DNA from 3 places in the Janthinobacterium longum genome. Region 3 is predicted to be linked to each of the others. Evidence: predicted binding sites of a transcription regulator. Region 3 holds the regulator's gene; each other region holds the start of a gene.
The links. The regulator FNR, encoded in region 3, switches genes on or off when oxygen is low (the NO sensors DNR and NnrR bind a similar motif). The targets are predictions, from matches to a motif close to TTGATNNNNATCAA.
Positions count from the first base shown of each region.

Region 1: the regulator FNR is predicted to act here: its motif matches at 1,619-1,632, upstream of ubiU (ubiquinone anaerobic biosynthesis protein UbiU).
Region 2: the regulator FNR is predicted to act here: its motif matches at 1,981-1,994, upstream of paaA (1,2-phenylacetyl-CoA epoxidase subunit PaaA).

Region 1 covers NZ_JBNYXQ010000012.1:75,878-79,152, forward strand. The annotation lists gene ACQ4WM_RS22605 (U32 family peptidase) at 1-500, opposite strand, end outside; gene ubiU (ubiquinone anaerobic biosynthesis protein UbiU) at 510-1,556, opposite strand; gene ACQ4WM_RS22615 (hypothetical protein) at 1,717-2,133, shown strand; gene ACQ4WM_RS22620 (ribonucleoside triphosphate reductase) at 2,393-3,275, shown strand, end outside.
Region 2 covers NZ_JBNYXQ010000004.1:153,683-156,957, reverse strand. The annotation lists gene paaC (1,2-phenylacetyl-CoA epoxidase subunit PaaC) at 1-580, opposite strand, end outside; gene paaB (1,2-phenylacetyl-CoA epoxidase subunit PaaB) at 595-879, opposite strand; gene paaA (1,2-phenylacetyl-CoA epoxidase subunit PaaA) at 910-1,899, opposite strand; gene paaX (phenylacetic acid degradation operon negative regulatory protein PaaX) at 2,143-3,069, shown strand; gene ACQ4WM_RS13460 (M14 family metallopeptidase) at 3,133-3,275, shown strand, end outside.
Region 3 covers NZ_JBNYXQ010000008.1:55,694-58,968, reverse strand. The annotation lists gene ACQ4WM_RS18980 (HAMP domain-containing sensor histidine kinase) at 1-971, opposite strand, end outside; gene fnr (fumarate/nitrate reduction transcriptional regulator Fnr) at 1,174-1,932, shown strand; gene ACQ4WM_RS18970 (FixH family protein) at 1,933-2,457, opposite strand; gene ccoG (cytochrome c oxidase accessory protein CcoG) at 2,599-3,275, opposite strand, start outside.

The DNA.
Region 1 (3,275 bases), on a different contig from region 3:
ATGCGGCCGTACGAAAACACTTCGGTCTCGATGCCATCGGGCACCTGGCGCAGCAGTTCGGCCAGCGCCTGCTGGCTCATCTCCAGCGGCATCACCCAGCGCCGCGCCCCGAGGCTGGCCAGCAGTTGCAGGCTGGCGCCGTTGAAAAGGTTCAGGTGGGGGCCGGCGACGAATTGTGCGCCCTTTTCCAGGCAATGCACGGCGCCGAAATCGTTGGCCTCCACGCCATGGCGGCCGTTGCCGGCGATGCGGCGCAAGGTGGCCAGTTCCGCGCTCGATTCGATCAGCGCCTGGGTCGACAGCACCACTTCCTTGCCGCTGGCCGCCAGCAGGTCGGCAATATCGAGCCAGTCCGACAGGCGCAGCTCGTGGCGGCGCGAGCAGACCGTCTCACCCAGGTAGACAATATCGACGGCAGTGGCGGCGAGTTGCTGGTAGAACTCGAACACGGTGGCGCGCGGCCAGTAGTAGAGCAAAGGCCCGAGTGACAGTTTCAGCATAATTTTCCTTTATTTCCATGAGCGGTGATAGGCACCCAGGGTGTGCTGCTGGCCTTCGGCCAGCTTGTCCATGGCCGCCATCCAACCCGGCTTGACGGCGTAGCGCTGCTGGCCTTCGCGGCAAGCGTCCAAGCTGTCGATGGCCTCGCGCCAGACCCGCGTGACCTGCGCCACATAGGCTGGGCTGCGCTGGCGGCCTTCGATTTTCACGGCTTTCACACCCATGGCCACCAGTTGCGGCAGCAGCGCCAGGGTGTTCAGGCTGGCCGGCTCTTCGATCGCGTAATACTGTTCTCCGTCGACGTCGAAGCGGCCCTTGCACAGGGTCGGGTAGCTGGCGTTTTCGCCGGGACCATAGCGGTCGATCAGCACGCCGTTCAGGCGCGACTCCAGGCCGCCTGCGGTTTCCGCCCAGCGCACCGCCTTGGCCGGCGAGCACACGCCATGGGTATTGGGCGCTTCGCCGGTCGCATACGACGACAGCGCACAGCGCCCTTCGACCATCACGCACAGGCTGCCAAAGCCGAACACTTCGATCTCGACCGGCGTGTTGGCGATCAGTTGCTCCACCTGCGCCATCGACAGCACGCGCGGCAGCACCGCGCGCGAGACGCCGAAGTGTTCATGGTAAAAGTTGATGGCCTCGTAGTTGGTGGCCGAGCCCTGCACCGACAGGTGCAAACGCAGTTGCGGATGGTGCTCGCGCGCATACGCCATCAGGCCGGGGTCGGCAACGATAACGGCGTCCAGGCCCGCGTCGGCCGCGCGGTCGATGGCGCTGCGCCAGACCATCCAGTTATGCGGCTGCGGATAGGTATTCAATGCCAGCAACACCTTGCGGCCGTGCTGTTGGGCGTAGCGCACACCTTCGGCAATCGCCTTTTCGTCAAAATTGAGGCCGGCGAAATTGCGCGCATTGGTGGCGTCGCGAAAGCCGAGATAGACGGTATCGGCGCCATTGTCGACAGCCGCTTTCAGGGCCGGCAGGCTGCCGGCCGGGCAGACCAGTTCCAGCGCTCCGGCCACGCGCTGGGCGGTAGAATGTTCAAGCTTCATGATGAGGACTTTCTGTATCGGCTCAGGGTCGAGACTATAGCCCCGCGCCATGTGAGCAGTCCTTGACACAGGTGAAGGAATGCATGCATGGGGGTCCTCCTTGCGCTGTAGAATGCGCCCTGCCATCGTGCCTGATCCTCTACTCACAACAGCCATCTCCATGACCCGAAAACCCCTGCTGATCCTGCTCCTGACCCTGTTCCTCACCGCGCTGCAAGTGCAATGGGCCTTGCCCGTCGAAGGCTATGACGCCAACAGCACGCACATGTTTTCACCAGAAATACTGGGCGTGTATCCGGGCGTGGTGCTGCTGTTTTTGCTGGCCGTGTTCGCCCGCCGCCAGCTGCCGCTGCTGCGCCAGAGCGCCATCTGCACCGCCATCCTGGCCGCGTACTGGCTGCTGGCGAACTACATCACGTTCGACATCCGCGTGGCCGGCTGGAGCACGTTTTCGCCGATGGAAATCTGGCTCCATGTGCTGCCTGCTTCCGTCATCAGCATCGCTACCTGCGGCGGGGCGTTTTTTGCGACCACGTACATGATTTTGCGCGAGACGAGGTGGGACAAACATCGCTGAGATCAATGCTGAAATTTTTACCCCAAGTGCAGAATCTGGGGTCGGACCCCCGCGACCGTTGGCGCAAGCCTCTGAGTCAGCGGCATTGAGGGTCTGACCCCGGCACTTTCGCCGTTAGGGGTGAAAGAAATGCCTGCCACGGCCTCGAATTTCACCTCGATCAAGAATCCGCCACTCGCCTGCAAGCACCCTTTGACGACACTACATTTAGTCGATATTCTTCAATAAAACACCGCATGTTGTGGTTATTGGAGGTTTCATGTCAGCTAGCGCACTATCCGTCACGCCGTCTAAAAAACACAGTCAGGTCGACGTCGCCGCATCCATCAACGAGTACCTGGAGCGGCGCGACTGGCGGGTCAACGCCAACGCCAACCAGGGCTATTCGCTGGGCGGCCTGATACTCAATGTATCGGGCAAGGTAATCGCCAACTACTGGCTCGACCAGGTCTATCCGCCGGAAGTGGGCGCAGCCCACCGCGAGGCGGCGCTGCATATCCACGACCTCGACATGCTGGCCGGTTACTGCGCCGGCTGGTCGCTGCGCACCCTGCTGCATGAAGGCCTGAACGGCGTGCCGGGCAAGGTCGAATCAAGCCCGCCAAAACACATGTCGTCGGCGATCGGCCAGATCGTCAATTTCCTCGGCACCCTGCAAAACGAGTGGGCCGGTGCGCAGGCTTTCAGCTCGTTTGACACCTATATGGCGCCGTTCATCCGCAAGGACAAGCTGGCGTACGCCGATGTGCTGCAGTACATGCAGGAGCTGATCTACAACCTCAACGTACCGTCGCGCTGGGGCACGCAAACACCCTTCACCAACCTGACCTTCGACTGGGTCTGCCCGGAAGATTTGCGCCAGCAGATTCCCGTGATCGCTGGCGTGGAAATGCCTTTTTCCTACGGCGAACTGCAGCTCGAGATGGACATGATCAACCGTGCCTATATCGAGATCATGATGGCCGGCGACGCCAGGGGCCGCGTGTTCACGTTTCCTATCCCGACCTACAACATCACCGAGGATTTCGACTGGTACAGCGACAACGCCGAGCGCCTGTTCGAGATGACGGCCCGCTATGGCCTGCCCTACTTCCAGAACTTCATCAATTCGGAACTGAAACCGAACATGATACGTTCGATGT
Region 2 (3,275 bases), on a different contig from region 3:
CACGCAGCAGCTCGGACGGCGGCGCGATGCCGGCCGCCACCATGGCTGTGTCGACCGCGTCGTAATTGAACATCTCACCCGTGTACATCCACAGCGCATCGGCGGCAGCCTGGGTTTTCTTGTGGCTTTCCGGTGTACCGTCGCCCATGCGCACGATCAGGTCACCGCTGCGGCGCAGGTGATATGTCACTTCCTTGATCGACTTTTGCGCCACTTCGACGATGCGCGCATCGCTGGCTTTGGTCAGTTCCAGCAGCTGGAAGTAATGCCAGGTGTCGAAGAAGAACTGGCGCATCATGGTGTCGGCGTAATTGCCGTTCGGCTGTTCGACCAGCAGGCAGTTACGGAAATCGTGGGCGTCGCGCAGGTAAGCGATATCGTCCTCGTCTCGACCCGCGCCTTCCAGTTCGCCCGCATAGCTGAACCACAGGCGCGTCTGGCCCAGCAGGTCCAGCGCGACATTGGTCAGCGCCATGTCTTCTTCCAGCGCCGGACCCTTGCCGCACAGCTGCGACAGCTGCTGGCTGAGAATCAGGGCGTTGTCGCCCAGGCGCAAAAGGTAATTGACCTTTTCATCCATTGCGATCGCTCCCCTTACAGGTTCTTGACTTCTTCCGGCATCGGGAAGAAGGTGGGGTGGCGGTAGACCTTGCTGTTCGACGGTTCGAACAGGGCGCCCTTGTCGCCGGGGCTGCTGGCGACGATATCGGCGGCGCGCACCACCCAGATGCTGACGCCTTCATTGCGGCGCGTGTAGACGTCGCGCGCATGGTTGACGGCCATGGCGGCGTCGGAGGCGTGCAGGCTGCCCACATGCTTGTGCGCCAGGCCGTGCTGGCTGCGGATGAAAACTTCCCACAAAGGCCATTCTTTGCTCATCTTGCTATCCCCTTTTTATCGTATTTATATTCAGGCTGCCGCTTTGACTGCGGCTTGCTTGTCGGCGTAAGCCACCAGCGCATCGCGGAACCACTCGCCATCTTCATACGCCTTCACGCGCGTTTGCAGGCGTTCGCGGTTGCACGGGCCATTGCCCTTCAATACGTTGTTGAATTCGGACCAGTCGATCTCGCCGAATTCATAGTGGCCCGTCTCGGCATTGAATTTCAGGTCGGGATCGGGCACGGTCAAACCCAGGTATTCGATCTGCGGCACGGTCTGGTCGACCATGCGCTGGCGCAGTTCGTCGTTCGAGAACAGCTTGATGCGCCACTGCGCCGACTGGGCGCTGTTGACGGAGGCCGCGTCGGACGGACCGAACATCATCAGCGAAGGCCACCACCAGCGGTTCAACGCGTCCTGCGCCATGGCTTTCTGTTCCGGCGTGCCCTTGCACAGCGACATCATGATGTCGTAGCCCTGGCGCGCATGGAACGATTCTTCCTTGCACACGCGAATCATGGCGCGGGCATATGGGCCATATGAGCAGCGGCACAGCGGGATCTGGTTGATGATGGCCGAGCCATCGACCAGCCAGCCGATGGCGCCCATGTCGGCCCACGACAGGGTCGGATAGTTGAAGATGCTGGAATATTTCGCTTTGCCCGAATGCAGGGCCGCCAGCAGCTCGTCGCGCGACACGCCCAGCGTTTCGGCCGCGCTGTACAGGTACAGGCCGTGGCCCGCTTCGTCCTGGATTTTCGCCAGCAGGATGGATTTGCGTTTCAGGGTCGGCGCGCGCGTCACCCAATTACCCTCTGGCAATTGACCGACGATTTCCGAGTGGGCGTGCTGCGAAATCTGGCGGATCAGGGTCTTGCGGTAAGCGTCCGGCATCCAGTCCTTGGCTTCGATCTTGATGCCTTCGTCGATGCGTGCCTGGAAGGCCTGCTCTTCCGCGCCCATGTCGTCAATCGAACGAACGTTCTTGAGGCCGGTTTCAACCATTTGTGCGTACATGATCTGTCTCCCAATGGGGGCTTGCGCTGATGCGCAAAGCGATAAACGCATAATACGATACATAAATAGATTTGCATACACTTGATTTGAATCATTTTAGAATTCCGTATCTTATGTTCGTTTGACAAGGGTATGATGCAAAAAATAATGCGCACTTCCGCGCAGGGCGATCGCAGTGTCAATTAAACTGCTGCATTCGTTGAAATATCGTTGAAATACCCGTTACGCCCCGACCAGGAACACATGAACAACACCGCTTGCACTGCATGGATAGCCGACTTCCTCGCCACTGACCCGCCGCGCTCGAAGTCGCTGGTGATGACGATCTTTGGCGACGCCATCGTGCCGCGCGGCGGCGCCATCTGGCTGGGCAGCCTGATCGAGCTGCTGGCGCCGTTTGGCGTCAACGACCGCTTGCTGCGCACCAGCGTGTTCCGGCTGGCGCAGGAAGGCTGGCTCAGTTCGCAAAGGGATGGTCGCCGCAGTGCCTATGCGATCCGTCCGGAAGCGCTGGCCCGCTTCGAGCGCGCTTACCGCCGCATCTACGCGCCGCTGGTCAAGCACTGGGATGGCAGCTGGACGCTGGTGATCGGCGCGGCCGGCAATATCAACGCCAGCGAACGGGGCGCACTGCGCAAGGAGCTGCTGTGGGCCGGCTATGGCCTGATCGCGCCCGGCATTTTCGGCCACCCGGCCAGCAATGGCGATGCGCTGGAAGATATCCTGGTGCGCAACGAGGTGCAGGGCAAGCTGTATGTCTGCCACAGTACGGAGTTGCCGGGCGTGAGCACGCGGCCCTTGCGCGAGATGGTGGCCGAATGCTGGGACTTGTCGGAAGTGATGGCCGGCTACGAAAAATTCATCGCCAGCTTCCAGCCGCTGCTGTCCCTGCTGCAGGACCAGCCCGGCATCGCGCCCGAACAGGCCTTTGTGATCCGCTCGCTGCTGACGCACGCGTATCGCCGGGTGCAACTGCACGACCCGCAATTGCCGGTCGAACTGCTGCCCGAGCCGTGGCCTGGCACGCAAGCCTATGCGCTGGCGCGCGCGCTGTACCGGCGCACCTATGCGGCGGCCGAACAGCATATCCTGGCCACCCTGCGGCGCGAGGACGAGCAGGCGGCGGACGTGGAACCATGGTTCTACGAACGCTTCGGTGGCCTGCGCTAAAACGGGTATCATCGCGCCATTGCACACAATGCAAACCCTCACTTGTTTTTACCAGGAACATTCATGACGATTAAAATCAGCCAGCAGTTCGACGCCGGTGCAATCGAGGTGCTGCGCGCCGACGATGCGCAATCGATCGAGCTGAACATCCGCAAGGACTCGCACGCCGACATCACCCAATGGTTTTACTTCCGCCTGCAAGGCGC
Region 3 (3,275 bases):
AGCGGCGTGAAACGCTGGTTGCTGCTGCGCAGTGCCAGCAGGGTGTCGCGCAAGCGCACCAGTGGCGACAGCAGGCGCACCGTGACCCAGCCCAATACCAGTGCCGCCAGCAGCGAGGCGCAGGCGCTCCACAGCACCAGCCGGTACAGCACGCCGTCGAACGGTTCAAATGCATCGTCAATCGGCAGCGAGGCGGCCAGCAGCCAGTTCACCGATTTCAGCTGTTTGAAGCTGTTGACCGCCCTGACGCCGCTGCTGTTGTTGCTGACCGTGCTGCCTTCGTCACTGCTGGCGGGGCCGACGCGCGGTTGCAGCAGCTTGGCGGTCTCCGGGTGCAGCACATACCGCGGCACCTTGCCGCGAGTCAGTATGAAGTAATAGCCGTTCTTGCCCACCTTGGCAGTGCGCAGGTCGCCCAGCAGGTTGTCCTTGTACAGGCGCAGCACGCCGACCACCAGGCCGGCTATCTCGCCGTTCTTGTCCAGCACGGGCGCGACCATCTGCACGATCGGCATGCCGCTGGTCTTGCCCAGCATCGGCTCGGTGATCATGGCCTTGCGGGTGCGCATGACGGTCTGGAAATACGGGCGGTCGCTGACATCGAGAGCGCTGCGCTCCTGCAATTCCGGCACATCGCTGACCAGCTTGCCGCGCGTATCGAGCACCAGCACGTCGTCGAACAGAGCCAGCATGGCGCGCTGTTCATAGTACTGGCGCAACTGGGCCGGCTGCGCCATCAGTGCGGCCGGCTGGCGGCGCGCCGTTTCGGTGATGACGTCGAGCAGCATGCCGAGCTTGTCATCGAGCTCTTCTGCCGTGCGGGATATCATGGCCGTTTGCTGGCTCAGCAGTACCTTGGTGAAATCATCGCGCATGCGTTGCACTTGTACCAGTGTGACCAGGGCAATCATGGCGACCGAAGTAAGGCTGGTCGCCAGCGCGACTTTTGCTTTGATGCCGAGAGGCTTCATATTTTCCTTTGCTTGGCATGCGGCATGTATGTTGTCAGGAATTCTCCTAGCAAAGCGGCAACTTGGCAAGCACCAGCTTGTGGCGCAGTTGCCATGAAAATAAAGGAAGAAAGTGATTTAATGCCGGCATTTCACCGAAATTGGCACACGGCAACCCTGAATGCAGTAAACTCGTTGTTGTATTTTCTTAAAGGTATACGCAATGACACCTGATCTATTGTCCCCAACTCTGCCCATCGTGAGCGTTGAAGCGCTGCGTGCGCGCTGCGCCACTTGCAGCATGCACCAGCTTTGCTTGCCGATGGGCTTGGATGTGGGCGACATGGACCGCCTCGACCAGATCATCGGACGGCGCCGCAAGGTGTTGCGCGGTGCCTCGCTGTTCCGCATTGGCGACGCGTTCCAGAACCTGTATGCGATCCGCCTTGGCCACTTCAAGACCTACCAGATCAATCCCGGTGGAGAGGAACAGGTGACGGGGTTCCAGATGGCCGGCGAATTGCTGGGCATGGACGCCATCAGCGCCGACCGCCATCATTGCAATGCGGTGGCGCTGGAAGACAGTGAAGTGTGCGAAATTCCATTTTCCAGCCTGGAGCAATTGCTGGGCAATATGCCAACCCTGCTGCGCCATTTCCACCGCATGATGAGCCAGGAAATCACGCGCGAGCAAAGCGTGATGCTCTTGCTGGGCAATATGCAGGCGACCCAGCGTTTTGCCGCCTTTATCGTCAACCTGGCCTCGCGCTATGAAGCGCGCGGTTACTCGGGCAGCAAATTCCAGCTGCGCATGTCGCGCGAGGAAATCGGCAACTACCTGGGCCTGACGATCGAGAGCATCAGCCGGCTGCTGTCCAAATTCAAGAAGGAAGGCTGGCTGAGCGTATCGAACCGCGAGATTGAAATCCTGCAGCCGGCCAGACTGAAGGCGATTACGGCCGGTACCGACGTCTGCAAATAATTACAGTTCGCTGTCGGCACGCAAGCTGATGTCGCGCTGGGCCGGCCAGGTCCAGATTCCCGACAGGCGCCATTCGCGCTTGCCGTCTTCCACCAGTACCTGCCAGCGGCTGCGCTCGAGCATCGGCAGCGAGACCGAGAAATTGCCGTCCGCATCGGGCTGCACCATCAGCCGGATGTCTTTTTCCGGCAAGGTCGCGTGCGCCAGGTGCAGCAGCAAGGGCTGCTGGTAAGCCTTGCCAAAGCTGTGCACGGAACCGGTGATGCGCGATTGCGCCACGTCGTAGGCAAGGCTGGTGTCCATCGCCAGGTTGCTGGCCACCGTATCGCGGCGCAGGTCCTGATTGATCGCCTTGCCCTGCTTGTAGTAGTCGCCCACCACCAGCGCATCGGGTTGCGTAAACGCGATATACCCCATAAAGCTGCCGACGACGACCGACAAGCCCGGGCCGATCATCAGCAGCCACGGCCAGCGGTGCTTGTACCAGGGGGCGACGGGAGCTTGCAGTTTGACAGTCTTGGACATTTTTATCTCCCGGGGTCAGACCCGTTGGGTCTGACCCCAGCTTTACGTTGAGTGGATGAAGGCTGGGGTTTGAGGCCAGCTTTATGTTTAGGGTAAGCAAGCAAAAGGCTGGGGTCGGACCTGCAGGGTCCGACCCCTTGTTTAACGCGGCACGATAAACACCGCGCTCTCGCGTACATGCAATGACGGCTCGTCGAGTGATTGCAGCTCGATCTGGATCTTGTTCGAACCTTTTTCTCCGACACCGTGCGGCACGCGCAAACGTACCGGCCAGCCCAGCGTTTCGGTCGGCTGCAGGGTCACTTCCTCGCGCGTCAACAGGGTCAGTCCGGGCAGGCCCGAGACGGCAATTTTGAAGTGCTGCTGCTGTTCGGAAGTATTCATGATCTGCAGGCGATACACGTTTTCGATCATGCCGTCTTCCACTTCGCGGCCCATCGAGCCACGGTCGCGGATCACGTCCATTTTCAAGGGCGTGCGCAGGAACAGCGAGGTACACACGGCGGTGACGATCAGTGCCAGGATCGTGGTGTAGATCAGTACGCGCGGCCGCATGGCGCGCCGGCGGATCTGCTGCGAATTGAAGTTGTTTTCCATCGCATGGTCGGTGCTGTAGCGGATCAGCCCGCGCGGCCGCTCGACCTTGTCCATCACGCTGTTGCAGGCGTCGACGCAGGCGGCGCAGCCGATGCATTCATACTGCAGGCCCTTGCGGATATCGATGCCGGTCGGGCATACCTGTACGCACAGTGTGCAGTCGATACAGTCGCCCAATTTGGTTTGCGTGCCGTCCCTGGCGGCTTTCTTGCTCAGCGCGC